DNA from 2 places in the Roseomonas haemaphysalidis genome. Region 2 is predicted to be linked to the other one. Evidence: predicted binding sites of a transcription regulator. Region 2 holds the regulator's gene; the other holds the start of a gene.

Region 1 (7,239 bases), 850 kb from region 2:
CCGGGAAGTCGCCGCCCATCAGGTCGCCGTCCCGCGTCGCGCCGGCCCAGCGGGCGACGAGCGCCAGGGCGGTGATGCGCGACGGCATGGCGCCGCTGGTCGCCTCGTCGAAGTTCAGCAGGCACAGGTAGTTTTCGCGGCCCTTGCGGATCACCACCTTGCGGCGCCGCTCCTCCGGGTCGGGGTAAAGGCGGGCCAGCTCCTGGTCGAGCTGCCGCTGCAGGTTGCGGGTGTAGGTGGCGATCCAGACGGGGGCGCCGTTGCGCTCGGCCCAGAGGCTGGCGGGGGCCACGTAGCCCAGGGTCTTGCCGGTGCCGGTGCCGGCCTCGGCCAGCACCAGCCGCGGCTCGCCCGGCACCTCGCGCGGCTGAAAGGCCATGGAGGCGGCGGAGGCGAAGTCGCCCTGGCTGGGGCGCTGCTCGGCGCCGTCGCCCAGGATCTCGGCAAGGCGCGCGCGGGCCTCGGTGGCGGAGACGGGCAGGCTGCTAGCGGGGGTGGGGGGCGCCGCCTCCTCCCATTCCGGCAGGGTGCGCCAGACCTTCAGGCCGTCATTGCTGCCGCGCGCCTTGGGCTGGCCGAGGGCGGCCAGCACCGCATCCGCCCAGGGCCAGTCGTTGGCGTCCCGCAGCCTCGCCGCCAGCATCGCGGCATCCCGGTTGGGCAGGGCGTTGCGGGCGCGGGCGAGGCGGCGGAGGATTTCCGTGGCGATCTCGGGCAGCAGGGCGGCGGCGGCCTCGGCATCGGCCGGGGCCGGCAGGTCCAGCGCCAGGGCCAGGCCGCGTGGCGTGGGGGCGGCGGGCTGCGCCGGCAGCGCGAAGGCGAACAGCTCCAGCAGGTCAAAGGCGCCGGGGATGGAACTGACGCCGAGCCGCTTGGCCATGGCCGGCGCGTGCACCAGGATGGGCGGGCCGAGGTCGCGCAGCGCCGCCACGGCGTCCTTGGCGCGCAGGGTGGACAGCTCGCCATCCGGCGTCAGCAGCACCGCCGCGCCATGGGTGGCGGCGATCAGCGCGGGCGCGTCGGGCAGCAGCAGGCTGGGGGCGAGGGGCGGCGGGGGCACCCCGCCTTGTAGGGGCAAAAGGCGAACGAGGCCATGCCGGCGCGAAGCGACACGGGCCTGTCGTTGACCCTGGGGCCGGGCGCTGGCATGGGGCGGGGCATGAACGCCGATCCCACGCTCCGTACCGTCAAGGCCTGGCCCTTCGAGGAAGCCGCCAAGGTCGCCGACCGCATGGCCGCGACGGGAAAAACCACGGCCCTGTTCGAGACGGGCTATGGCCCCTCCGGCCTGCCGCATATCGGCACCTTCGGCGAGGTGGCGCGCACCTCCTGGGTGCGTCATGCCTTCACCCGCCTGACCGGGCTGCCGAGCAAGCTGCTGGCCTTCTCGGACGACATGGACGGGCTGCGCAAGGTGCCGGACAACGTGCCGGACGGGGAGCGGCTGCTGAAGCCCTACCTGGGCCGTTCGCTGACCGCGATCCCGGACCCCTTCGGCACGCATGACAGCTTCGGCGCGCACAACAACGCCCGGCTGCGCGCCTTCCTGGATGCCTTCGGCTTCGAGTACGAGTTCGCCTCGGCCACCGACTACTACCGCGCCGGGCGTTTCGACGCCGCGCTTCTGCGGATGCTGGAGGCGCATGAGGAGGTGCGGCAGGTGATCCTGCCGACGCTGGGCCCGGACCGCCGCGCCACCTATTCGCCCTTTCTGCCGATCCACCCGCGCAGCGGCATCGTCATGCAGGTGCCGATGGAGGAACTGCGGCCGCAGTCCGGCACCGTGGTGTGGCGCGACCCCGAGGATGGCGCGCTGATCGAGACGCCGGTGACCGGCGGCCACGTCAAGGCGCAGTGGAAGGCCGACTGGGCCATGCGCTGGTTCGCGCTGGGCGTGGACTACGAGATGTCGGGCAAGGACCTGATCGACAGCGTCAAGCTGTCCTCCGCCATCTGCCGGGTGCTGGGGGCGGAGCCGCCCGTGAGCATGACCTACGAGCTGTTTCTGGATGCCGGCGGGCAGAAGATCAGCAAGTCCAAGGGCAACGGGCTGACCATCGAGGAATGGCTGCGCTACGCGCCGCCGGAAAGCCTGAGCCACTTCATGTTCCAGCAGCCCGGGCGCGCCAAGCGGCTGCATTTCGACGTCATCCCCCGTGCGACCGACGACTACCTGGCACAGCGCGAGAAGCTGCGGGCGCAGCCGGACATGGCCTCCGCCGCCTGGCACATCCATGCCGGCGAGGCGCCGAACACGCCGGAGCCGCCGCTCAGCTTCGCCATGCTGCTGAACCTCGTCACCGTGTCGGCCGCCGACACGCCGGAGCGGCTGTGGAAGTTCGTGCGCAACTACGCCCCCGGCGCGACGCCGGAAACCCAGCCGCTGCTGGCGCGGATGGTGGACTATGCCGTCGCTTATGCGCGGGACTTCGTGCTGCCGGGGTTGAAGCCCCGCGCGCCGACGCCGGAGGAGCGCCCGGCCTTCCTGGCGCTGGTCGAGTTGCTGCGGGCGCATCAGGCGGAGATCGAGGCGCTGCCGCCCGGCCAGCCGCAGGCCGAGCGCATCCAGGTGGATGTCTATGACGCCGGCCGGCGCGAACCTTTCATCCAGGTGATGAAAGACGGCTCGCCCGGCGTGTCGCGCGGCTGGTTCAACGCGTTGTACCAGGTGCTGGTCGGCGCCGACCAGGGACCCCGCTTCGGCAGCGTCGCCGCGGCCTATGGCATTCCGGAGACCATCCGCTTGATCGAAGAAGCCCTGGCGCGCGAACCCGCCCTCCCCGGGGAGGGCTGAAGACCATGCTGGCGCTGCTGCGGCGGCACGGGCCGACCGCCTTCGGCCTGGTGCTGCTGGCGGGCGCCATCTACGTGGTCCAGAAAGAATTCCGCGACCTGTCGATGCGCGACATCATGGCCGCGGTGGAGGCAGTGCCCTCCCACGCGCTGTGGGTCGCGGCCGGCTGGACGCTGCTGGCCTATGCGGTGCTGACCATCTACGACCGGCTGGGCTCCGTCTATGCCGGCAAGCCGGTGAGCTACCTGCGAACCTCGCTCGCCTCGTTCTGCGCCTACACGCTGGCGCATAACCTGGGCGTCGCCGCCGTGTCCGGCGCCGCGGTGCGCTACCGCTTCTACGCCGCCTGGGGGCTGACGCCGGTCGAGATCGCCAAGGTCATCGCTTTCACCAGCCTGACCTTCGGGCTGGGTGGCATGGCGCTGGGCGGCGCGGTGCTGGTGCTGGAGCCGGAGATCCTGCCCTGGTTCCGCGACAACCTGCCGCACTGGGCGATGCAGGGCATCGGGCTGGCGCTGTTCGCGGTGGTGGGGGCCTATCTGGTGCTGTCGCGCGTGCTGCCGCACTTCACCGCCTTTGGCCACAAGATCGACCTGCCAGGCTTCCGCATGGCGCTGATGCAGACGGCGCTGGCCGTGGTCGACGTCGCCGTCACCACCATGATCTTCTACACCCTGCTGCCGGCCGCCGACGGGCTGACCTTCGTGCGCTTCATGGGCATCTACCTGGCGGCCTATTCCGCCGGGCTGGCGGCCAATGTGCCAGGTGGGCTCGGCGTGTTCGACACGGTGGTGCTGGTGGCGCTGCAACCCTACGTGCCGGCGCCGCAGGTGATCGGCGCGCTGTTCCTGTTCCGGCTCTACTACTACATCGTGCCGCTGTTCATCGCGGGGCTCCTGTTCGCGGGCTTCGAGCTGACGCAGCGCCGCCACCTGCTGGCGCGCATGGGCACGGAAGCGCGCATCACCGATTCCCTGGAAGTGCCGGTTCTGGCCGGGTTGTCCGCCGTGATGGGCATCGGCCTCCTGTTCCTGGGCGCGCTGCCGTCGCGCGGCACGCGGCTGGCGGAATGGGCGGGGGAGTTCGCGGCTCTGGTGGGCCACTTCGCCTCCTCCGTCGTCGGCTCGCTGCTGCTGGTGGTCGCCTATGGCATGCTGCGGCGGCTGCGCATCGCGCGCATCGCGGGGATCCTGCTGTTGCTGGCGGGCGCCGCGGCGGTGGCGGTGAAGGGCGAGCCCTGGTGGCTGGTGGCGATCTTCCTGATCCCCGCCGCCCTGCTGGCCGGGCTGAGCAGCGCCTTTTATCGCGACGCGCGGCTGACGGGCGAGCCGATGTCCGCCAGCACGGTGATGTCGCTGACCGCGGGCGTGGGGTGCGCGCTGCTGCTGGCCAGTATCGCCTGGCGCGGGCCGGTGACCAACGACCCATGGTACGTGGTGCCGTTTTCCGGCTCCGCCCCGGGCTCGCTGCGCCTCGCGGTGGGCGTGGCGGGCGTGCTGCTGCTGGTGGCGGTGTTCCGGCTGCTGCGGCCATCCCGCCTGGTGGCGGAGCCGTATGACGAGGCCGCCCGGGCCCGGCTGGCCGCGCTGGGCGCGGAAGCCCCGCCGCAGGCCGACGGCGCCGTTTTCGTGGACGGGGCCGGCTTCGCGTTCCGCAAGCTGGACAAGGTCTGGATCGGGCTGGGCGACCCGGCCGGCGGGGAGCAGGCGCGCATCGCCGCCTTGTGGCGCTTCCGCGACATCTGCGAGCGCAATGGCGTGACGCATGCTTTCTGGCGGGTCGGGCCGGCCCTGCTGCGGGCCTACGAGGACAGCGGGCTGGCCGCCATCCCGCTGGACGAAGGCGGCTATCTCGTGTGCCGGGCGGAAAGCAATCCGAAGGACCTGCTGCTGCGCGCCCGCGCCGTGATGTGAGGCGGGCGGCCGGGGCTGAGGCCCCGGCCGGTGGTGGCTACTGGCTGGCCCACAACACCCGGTGCATCCAGGCGATCTCCGACAGGTCGAAGCTGTAGTTTGGATGCGCCGGGTTGAGGCTGGCCAGTTCGATCTTGCGGGCGGACTGGCGCAGCAGCTCCTTGGCCATCACCTCGCCGCGGCTGGTGCGGACCACCACGCGGTCGCCGCGCCGCACCGGCGAATTGGGTGACACGATGATGGTGTCGCCGTCACGGAACACCGGTTCCATGCTGTCGCCGGAAATTTCCAGGGCATAGGCATTGGGGTCCGATAGCTCGGGCGTGCCGATCTCGTCCCAGCCGGCGCCCACCGGATAGCCGCCATCGCCGAAAAACCCTTCCGAGCCGGCCTGCGCCAGCCCCAGCAGGGGAATGCGACGGCCGGGGTTGGGGCGGCTGCTGTTGTGCAGGGTCGGCGCGCCGGTCACCAGGCCGGCGAAGCTTTCCATTTCTGTGCCGGTCGCTTCCAGCACCTTGGCGATGCTTTCCGTGGACGGCCAGCGTGGCCGCCCGTCGGCGCCGACGCGCTTGGAAGGGTTGAACGCCGTGGGATCGAGTCCCGCCTTCCGCGCGAGGCCAGAGGCGGAAAGCCCGTGCTCGGCTGCCAGGGCGTCGAGCGCCCGCCAGATGTCGTCATGCCGCATGACGCGCATTGTCCAGGACCCTGAATCACCTTGCAAGATAGGTTTCCTAGGAACATGATCACATTTAGGTGTTGACGCCTAACAAGACTAGATTAATGTTCTCTTTACGTTCACTGCTTAGGCCAGAAAGGAAACACCGCCCCATGCCCGCCGCCCTCCGCACCAACAGCGCATCCGTACTGTCCTCCATGGCCAAGACCGAACCCTTCGACAGCGCCGAGGAAGCCTGGATCTGGACCATGGCCGCGCTGACCGCGCGCCGCGACGGCGCCCGCGTGGTGGCCGGCGCGGGGCGCAAGATGCGGCCCTGCGAGCCGGACGACGTGGTGAAGTGCCTGGACCGGCTGTACCGGCAGCGGCGCATCGATCTGGTGCACGCCCGCATCATGCGGATCTGGGGAGAGCGGGGCGTGGCCCCGGACCCGCGGCACCTGGGCGAGCGGAACGACTGGCGCGTGTGGAGCGAGGCGATGCAGCGCCTGGACTGGCCGCTGCGCATGAAGGGCATCGTGGCGGGCGCCCCCAGGGCCGGCGGCATGGCGGAGGTGGTGGAGCTGGCCGCGCGCTTCGGTGGCGGCGGGGAAGGGGCGTGACGCTGGCGGCGCGGCGCTTGGCGCCGGCGGCACGGCGGACGGGGGCGGTCGCCCCGCCCGCCGCGGTGATGGTGGAACAGGAACACGGCGCCGCATCTCCGCAAGGGGGTGCGGCGTCGCCGCTTCGGGCCTCGCCCCGCCACGTGCTGGCGGATGACGCGCAGCGAGTCTGGATCGGCTTTGGCGGGCGTGCGGATCGTGGCTGGCTGCGGCTGCTGCGGCCGGGCTTCCGCCACTGCTTCGCCGCCATCGAGGATGCCCAGGGATGGACGGTGGTGGAGCCGCTGTCCGGCCGCCTGCTGGTGTCGCGCCCCGTGCTGGTGCCGGGGTTCGACCTGCCGGCCTTCTACCGCCGTGCCGGCCTGCGGCTGGTGGGACCTTTCAGGCCGGGCGCCCCACATGCCGGGCTGCTGCCGGCCTTCGCACCCTATTCCTGCGTCGCGGTGTGCCGGGCCGTGCTCGGGCAGGGGGCGCCTTTCGCGATCACGCCGCGCGGCCTGTTTATGGCGCTCAGCAAAAGCATCGCCACCAAAGAAAAAGTTCTTGACGAAAGGAATTTATTCCCCTAGAACCGCTCTTGTCAACGGGCGAGCTGCGCCCGCTGACCTTCCTCTCCGATCCCTGGCGAACTCGCACGGGCCTGGACCGAACCCTCGGTCCGGGCCCGTGTCTTTTTGTGCCCGGCGATCGGAGCCCCTTCAAGGAGTTCAGTTGCGCATGGGTGGCCTGATGAAAGCCCCGAAGCCGGTGGTGGTGACCGCGTCCCCGGCCGCCGCCGCGCCCCCGGCCACCGCGACCCCCGCCGCCGTCGCCGCGACCGCGCAGGCCGCGCGCCTGGAAAACCAGGACCGCGCCAAGCGCGGGCTGGCCGGCACCATCGCGACGTCCGAGCGCGGCGTCCTGGCGGCGGCGGCCCCGCTGGCCGCGCCCCGCAAGACCTTGCTGGGGGAGTAGGCGCATGGAGATGACCCCCGAGGCCGTGCTGGCCCGCCACGCCCAGGCGCTGGAAAAGCGGCGCCCGTGGGAAGCGGTGTGGCGTGAATGCTATGACCACGTGCTGTCCGCCACCCCCGGCAGCGGCGGCCCGCTGCTGTATGACGCGACGGCGGCCGATGCGGCCGAGCAGCTTTCCGCCAGCCTGCTGGCCGAGCTGACACCCCCCTGGTCCCGCTGGTTCGGCCTGGCGCCGAGCCGCGCGGTGGCCGAGGGACCGGATGCCCAGGCCGCCGCCGCCGCGCTGGAAGATGCGGCCGA
Region 2 (7,239 bases):
GGCATGCCCGGCTCGTTGTGCAGACCGTACACCGCATCCACCGGGAAGCGGTCGAACAACCCGTCCTTCAGCATCGCCACGGCGCCGCCGCGGCCTTCCTCGGCAGGCTGGAAGATGAAGTGCACGGTGCCGCCAAAGTCAGGGTTCTGCGACAGGAATTTCGCGGCACCCAGCAGCATGGTGGTGTGGCCGTCATGCCCGCAGGCATGCATCTTGCCCGGGTTGACCGAGGCATGCGGCAGGCCGGTCGTCTCGTTGATCAGCAGCGCATCCATGTCAGCCCGCAGGCCGATGGCGCGCTGGCCGGGCAGGCGGCCCTTGAGGGTCGCCACCACGCCGGTGTTGCCGATGCCTTCCGTGACCGACAGCCCGTATTCCCGCAGTTTGGCGGCGACCAGCGCCGCCGTGCGCTGCTCCTCCATCCCGATCTCGGGGTGGGTGTGGATGTCGCGCCGGATGGCGGAGAGCTCGGGCTGCAGCTCTCGAATGGCGGAAAGCAGGGTGTCGTTCATCGGTGGGTCTCCGTCAGGCGGCGGCGCGGATACGGGCGAGGGCCTCACCCTTGCCCAGTGCGAAGAGCACGGCGTCGATGGGCGGCGACTGCGTGCTGCCGGTCAGCGCGGCGCGCAGCGGCTGCGCCACGGCACCAAGCTTCAGGCCCTTCACGTCGGCGTAGTCGCGCAGCCACTTGTCCAGATCGGCACGCTCCCACGGGGCATCCTCCAGGAATTCGGCGAGGTCGCGCAGCCGGTCCCTGGCCTCTGGCGTCAACTGCGCTTCGGCCTTGGGCTCGAAGGTGAGCGGAATGCTGGCGGTGGCGAAGCCGCACATGTCGGCGGCCTCATTCAACGTGCGGGCGCGGGGCATGATGTCGGCCATCAGCGCCCGGATGGTGGTGGCCGCCCCCTCCGGCAAAGTGGCGCCGCGGTCGCGCAGGATGGACAGCACGTCGCCGGTGATCTCGTCCGGGTCCTTGGCGCGCAGGTACTGGGCGTTCAGGTGGCTGAGCTTGGCATAGTCCATGCGGCTGGCGGCGCGGCCGACGTCCTTGAGGTCGAACAGCTCGATGGCGCGGTCACGCGGCACGAACTCCTCGTCCCCATGGCCCCAGCCGAGCCGCAGCAGGTAGTTGCATACCGCCTCCGGCAGGAAGCCCTGGTCGCGGAATTCCAATGCGCCCACCGCGCCGTGGCGCTTGGAGAGCTTGGCGCCGTCCGCGCCATGGATCAGCGGGATGTGCGCGAAATGCGGCCGGTGCCAGCCCATGGCGTCGTAGACCATCACCTGGCGGAAGGTGTTGGTCAGGTGGTCGTCACCACGGATCACGTGGGTGATCGCCATGTCGTGGTCGTCGACCACCACGGCGTGCAGGTAGGTCGGCGTGCCGTCCGAGCGCAGGATGATCATGTCATCCAGCTCGGTGTTCTTCACCCGCACCTCGCCCTGCACGAGGTCGTGGACCACCGTCTCGCCTTCCCGCGGGGCCTTGATGCGGATCACCGGCTTCACGCCGGCGGGCGCCTCGGCCGGGTCGCGGTCGCGCCAGCGGCCATCGTAGCGGGGCGGGCGGCCCTCGGCGGCCGCCGTTTCGCGCATCTGCACCAGCTCTTCCGGCGTGCAGAAGCACTGGTAGGCCTTGCCCTGCGCCAGCAGCTCGCGCGCCACCTCGGCATGCCGCGCCTCGCGCGCACTTTGCATCACGGGTGCCTCGTCCGGCGAAAGGCCCAGCCAGTCCAGGCTGTGCAGGATCTGTTGCACGGCTTCCTGGGTGCTGCGCGCCTTGTCGGTGTCCTCGATCCGCAACAGGTACTGGCCACCGTGATGGCGAGCGAACAGGAAGTTGAACAGCGCGGTGCGCGCACCGCCGATGTGCAGATAGCCGGTGGGCGAGGGCGCAAAGCGGGTGCGGACTGTCATGGGCTCGGCCAGATTCCTTCGAGCCTTGCTCGGCTCGCCAGATTTCGTCAGAGCGATCGCTTCTACCATGGCGCCTGCTTGCTGTAGAGTGCGCGCAGAGGTTGAGGGACCATGGGCGCCACGATCGCACCGCGCGCCTTGCCGGATCCGCTGCCGGCGGGTGGGGCTGGCCGGCCGGCAGGACTTATCGGCCGGCTCAGGCTCCCGCGTTCCTGGGCTTTCGCGGAAGGCTGTCTGGCCGCGGAATGGACCCGCCTGCCACTTTGGCTGCCCGTGGCCTTCGGCTGTGGCATCGTCGCCTATTTCAGCCTGGACCGCGAGCCGGGGCTTGAAGCGCTTTGGCTCGCCCTGCCTATGCTGCTGGCGGCCCTGCTGCTGTTGCGCCGTCATCCCCTGGCCGCTTGGTTCGCTTCATCGGCGGGGCTCGCCCTGCTGGGGCTCGGCGTGGCCGCATGGCATGCCCACCGGTTGCCGCCGATGCCCGACCTGCCCAACAAGGCGGTCGTCGTGGAGGGCGTGGTCGAGAGTGTCGATGCATTGGCCGAGGGGCTGCGCGTGACCCTGACCGCCCCACGCCTGTCGGCGGACAGCCCGCCACTACTCCGGAACTTGCGCATCCGCCTGCGGGCCAAAGACGCGCTGGTCCCGGAACCGGGCGATCACCTGCGCGTCCGCGCCCTGATCCGTGCTCCGGCGCCGCCTGCCTATCCGGGTGCCTGGGACTTCCAGCGCAACGCGTTCTTTTCCGGCCTGGGGGGCTCCGGCTTCGCGATCGGGGAAGCCGAGCGGCTGGAGGAGGCAGCCCCCGCCGGCTCCAGCTTCGCGCGGCTGCGGCAACAGGTGGAGGCCAGGGTGCGGGGCCAGATCCCCGGCGGCGCCGGGGCGGTGGCGAGCGCCCTGCTGACAGGTTCGCAAAGCGCCATTCCCGCCACCGACCTGGACGCGATGCGCGACTCCGGTCTGGCTCACCTGCTTTCCGTATCCGGGCTGCACATCGCCATTGTCATGGGGCTGTCCTTCGGGATCCTGCGCTGGCTGCTGGCATTCATTCCCTGGCTGGCCCTGCGGGGCGACAGCCGTGCCCTCGCGGCACCGGGTAGCCTCATCGTCGGCCTCGGCTACGTGCTGCTCACCGGCGCGCAGGTCCCGATGCTGCGCAGCTTCGCCATGGCCGCCCTGGTGACGCTCGGCATCCTGATCGGCCGCCGGGCGCTGTCGCTGCGGGCCCTGGCCGTGGCCGCCGCGGCTGTCATGCTGCTGCAGCCGGATGCGGTGATGGGCGCCTCATTCCAGATGAGCTTCGCCGCCGTGATGGTGCTGATCGCCGGCAATGAATGGGCAGGCCCGACGCTGCGCCGCTGGCGCGCCGGTGCCGGGTGGTGGCGCAAGCCGGCCCTGCTGCTGCTCGGGCTGGTGATGACATCGGTGCTCGCGGGCGCTGCGACCACGCCGTTCGGCCTGCATCACTTCGGCCGTCTGCAGGTCTATGGGGTGTTGTCCAACGCCGTGGCCATTCCACTGACGTCCATCCTGGTGATGCCCGCGGGCATGGCCGCGATGGCCCTGATGCCCCTGGGGCTGGAGCACTGGGCCCTGGTCCCCATGGGCTGGGGGGTGGAAGCAACCTTGTTTGTCGCGCATGCGGTCGCCGCCTGGCCGGGGGCGGCGCTGGCTGCCGCGCCGATCCCGGCCTGGGGCCTGGGATTGACCGCCTTTGGCCTGATATGGCTGTGCCTGTGGCAGCGGCGCTGGCGTTTGCTGGGCGTGCCGATGATGGTGCTGGGCCTGGCCTCGGCAGCCTGGGTGACGCCGCCCGATATTCTGGTGTCCGGCGACGCCCGGCTGATCGCCTTCCGCACGCCCGATGCCGTGTACCTGCAACGTGCGAGCGGAGCCTCCGGCCTGACGCGGGATAGCTGGCTGCGGAGCTGGGGCGAGGAGGCCGCGACCCCCGTGCCCGCCGAAGGCCGCACCGAGGAGGGCGCGATGGACTGCACGCTCACCGCCTGCCGCTTCCAGCCCCGTCCCGACGTGCCGGCCGCGATGCTGCTACGGCTGGAACGGGCGCCCCGCCGCAATGAAACGGCACCGCCCGTCCAGGCCGGGGAGCATTGTGGGCGGTCCGAGGTGATGATTTCGCCAGAGCCCATCCGCGGACGATGCCGCAGCACCGCAGTCGTGGACCGTTTCAGCGTTTGGCGGGATGGGCCGCATGCCATCTGGCTGACGGCAGACGGCGTCCGCATCGTATCTGACCGGGCCTGGCGGGGGCAGCGCCCCTGGGTGCCGCCCCCGCCCCGGCCGGCTGCCGAACGCGCCGCTCAGTAGCGGCGCAGCAGCCCGATCAGCTTGCCCTGCACCTTGACGCGATCCGGCCCAAAGATGCGGGTCTCATAGGACGGATTGGCTGCTTCCAGCGCCACCGAGTTGCGGTGCCGGCGCAGCGTCTTCAACGTCACCTCGGTGTCGTCCACAAGGGCCACGACAACATCGCCGCTTTCCGCGACATCGCCCCGACGGATGATCACGGTGTCGCGGTCCATGATGCCGATGCCGGTCATGGAATCACCGGAAACTTCGAGCGCGTAATGCTCGCCGGAAGCGAGCAGCGCCGCCGGAACCTCCACGCTGCTGCCCTGGTCCCGCAGCGCCTCGATCGGCTGGCCAGCGGCGATACGACCGTACAAGGGCAGCATCACGGCCCCGGTATCGGGCGAAGCCTTGCGCACATTGGCGGCGGACGCCCCGGAAAAATTGCCCCGAATGACGTTGGCGGGCAGGGGCGAGGCGCCGGCCGTGCCACGCGTCGCCTCGGCACGAGCCTGCACGGCTTCCGGCAACCGCAGCACCTCCAGCGCACGGGCGCGATGCGCCCGGCGCTTCAGGAAGCCGCGTTCCTCCAGCGCCGTGATCAGCCGGTGGATCCCTGACTTGGACCGCAGCTTCAGGGCCTCCTTCATTTCTTCGAAGGACGGCGAAAACCCGGTGTCGCGCAGGTGCTGGTCGATGAACATCAGCAACTCGTGCTGCTTGCGCGTCAGCATGCGGTGAAATTCCCTGAAAGCGGAACCGGCCTGCGAACAAACCGGCAACTGTCACCGATGTTCTACGAAGGTTCCACCGCGTCGGTCAACCGCTTTTTGCGCCCTTTCAGAGACCTAGCTCGTCAAGCACTAAAATTTCGACGGAACTGCCGGCCGGTGCCTCCGGCGCATGCGGCGCGCGAAGCAGAAGGGCGTCCGCCCTGGCCATCGTCTTGAGCATGGAGCTGTCCTGCGCGGGAAACGCGGTCGCCACCCACTGGCCCTGCGCGTCGCGTTTCAGCGTGGCTCGCAGAAAGTCCGCCCGCTGGTCGTTCGCGGCCAGGGCGGCACCGAGGCGGGCCGTCCGCAGGGGCGGCAGCAACCCGGGGCGGCCGCCCAGCGCGGCGATCGCCGGCCACAGGAACACCACGCCGCACACCAGGCTGGAAACCGGGTTGCCAGGCAGGCCGAGCAGCGGCGTTGTCCCCAGCCTGCCCCAGATCAGCGGCTTGCCCGGCCGCATCGCGATCTTCCAGAAATCCAGCGCGAAGCCTGCCGGGCCAAGGGCGCTTTGGACCAGGTCGTGTTCGCCGACGCTGGCGCCGCCGGTGGTGACCAGGAGGTCGCAGCCACGCGCGGACTGCGCTGCGGCGGCGATTGCTTCCGCATCATCGCGGGCGATCGGCAGCACTATCGGCACGCCGCCCGCAGCCCGGACCAGCGCCGCCAGCGCGTGCGCGTTGGAAGAAACGATGCCGCCCGCGCCCATCGGGTCACCCGGCAAGGAGATCTCGTCGCCGGTTGCCAGAATGGCGACGCGCGGCTGCCGATGCACGCTCAGCCAGGGATGGTTGGCGGCGGCGGCCAGCCCGATGTCGCGGGCGGTCAGGCGGCGGCCGGCCGGCAGCAGGGCTTCGCCAACATGGAAGTCCAGTCCGGCACGGCGGATCCAACGGCCGGGGTGGACATCCTCCTGCACCAGCACACCGTCAGCCCCGGATTCGGCATCCTCCTGCAGCAGAATGCCGTCTGCGCCCGTGGGCACCGCGGCACCGGTGAAAATCCGTACCGCCTGGTTCGGACCCAGCTCGCCGCCGAACGGATGCCCGGCCGGCGCCGCGCCGATCACCACGAGGCGCGCGCCCTTCACCGCATCCGCCGCCCGCACCGCGTAGCCGTCCATGGCCGAGACGTCGGCCGGCGGCTGCGTCAGGCGCGCCGCCACGGGTGCCGCCAGCACGCGGCCCCAGCCCTCGGGCAGCGACACCGTTTCGGCACCCACCGGTTGCAACCCGCCCAGAATGCGCTCGCGGGCCTCGGCCACCGACAGCATCAGGGGGCTTCCCAAAGGCCGGACTTGCCGCCTTCCTTGCGGATGAGGCGCACCGCCTCCACCCGCATGCCGCGATCGATGGCCTTGCACATGTCGTACACCGTGAGTGCCGCCACCGTCACGGCGGTCAGCGCCTCCATCTCCACGCCGGTCTGGCCGGTGGTGCGCGCCGTCGCCTCGATCTCCACGGCATCCGGCGCCGCCGGCACCAGCTCGACCCGGACCGAGGACAGCGGCAGGGGGTGGCACAGCGGAATGAGGTCGGCGGTGCGCTTGGCGCCCATGATGCCGGCCAGGCGCGCCACACCGAGCACGTCGCCCTTGCCGATGCCCCCTGCCTGGATGGTCGCGAGGGTGCCCGGCGCCATCACCACGCGGCCGCGCGCCACGGCGGTGCGGGTGGTGGAGGGCTTGTCCGAGACATCCACCATCACCGCCTTGCCGTCGGCGTCGAAATGCGTGAGGCCGCTCACGCCTGCACCATGGCCCGCGCGGCGGCGCTGACATCGGGCTGCCGCAGCAGGTGCTCGCCCACCAGGATGCAGCGGGCGCCGACAGCGGCCATGCGCTGCACATCCGCCGGGTCGCGCAGCCCGCTTTCGGCCACCGGGATGCGATCGGCCGGCACCAGCGGCACCATCCGCTCGGCCGTGGCGAGGTCGGTCCGCAGGCTCCGCAGGTCCCGGTTGTTGATGCCGATCAGGCGGGTGTTCAGCCCCAGCGCCCGGTCGAGCTCCCGCTCATCATGCACTTCCGCCAGCACGGACATGTCGAGGCTGCGCGCCACATCCTCCAGCTCGTTGGCCTGCGCATCGGACAGCGCGGCCATGATCAGCAGGATGCAATCGCCGCCCATGGCGCGGGATTCGTAGACTTGCCAGGGGTCGACCATGAAGTCCTTGCGCAGAACCGGCAACGAGCAGGCCGCCCGTGCCGCGGTCAGGTGTTCGGGCGAGCCCTGAAAAT

The links. The regulator LexA, encoded in region 2, represses DNA repair genes until DNA is damaged. The targets are predictions, from matches to a motif close to TGTTCTANNTANGTTC.
Region 1: a site for LexA is predicted at 5,489-5,504, ahead of IAI59_RS16825 (S24 family peptidase). Genes of this name have one in related genera too.

What each region holds. Positions count from the first base shown of each region.
Region 1 is NZ_CP061177.1:3,608,011-3,615,249, reverse strand. It holds gene IAI59_RS16840 (ATP-dependent DNA helicase) at 1-1,060, opposite strand, end outside; gene IAI59_RS16835 (lysine--tRNA ligase) at 1,148-2,794, shown strand; gene IAI59_RS16830 (phosphatidylglycerol lysyltransferase domain-containing protein) at 2,800-4,707, shown strand; gene IAI59_RS16825 (S24 family peptidase) at 4,745-5,392, opposite strand; gene IAI59_RS16820 (hypothetical protein) at 5,536-5,985, shown strand; gene IAI59_RS16815 (hypothetical protein) at 5,982-6,554, shown strand; gene IAI59_RS16810 (hypothetical protein) at 6,715-6,939, shown strand; gene IAI59_RS16805 (portal protein) at 6,944-7,239, shown strand, end outside.
Region 2 is NZ_CP061177.1:2,756,064-2,763,302, reverse strand. It holds gene IAI59_RS12800 (M20 aminoacylase family protein) at 1-512, opposite strand, end outside; gene gltX (glutamate--tRNA ligase) at 526-1,917, opposite strand; gene IAI59_RS12790 (ComEC/Rec2 family competence protein) at 2,029-4,245, shown strand; gene lexA (transcriptional repressor LexA) at 4,239-4,961, opposite strand; gene IAI59_RS12780 (molybdopterin molybdotransferase MoeA) at 5,068-6,273, opposite strand; gene moaC (cyclic pyranopterin monophosphate synthase MoaC) at 6,273-6,746, opposite strand; gene trpC (indole-3-glycerol phosphate synthase TrpC) at 6,743-7,239, opposite strand, start outside.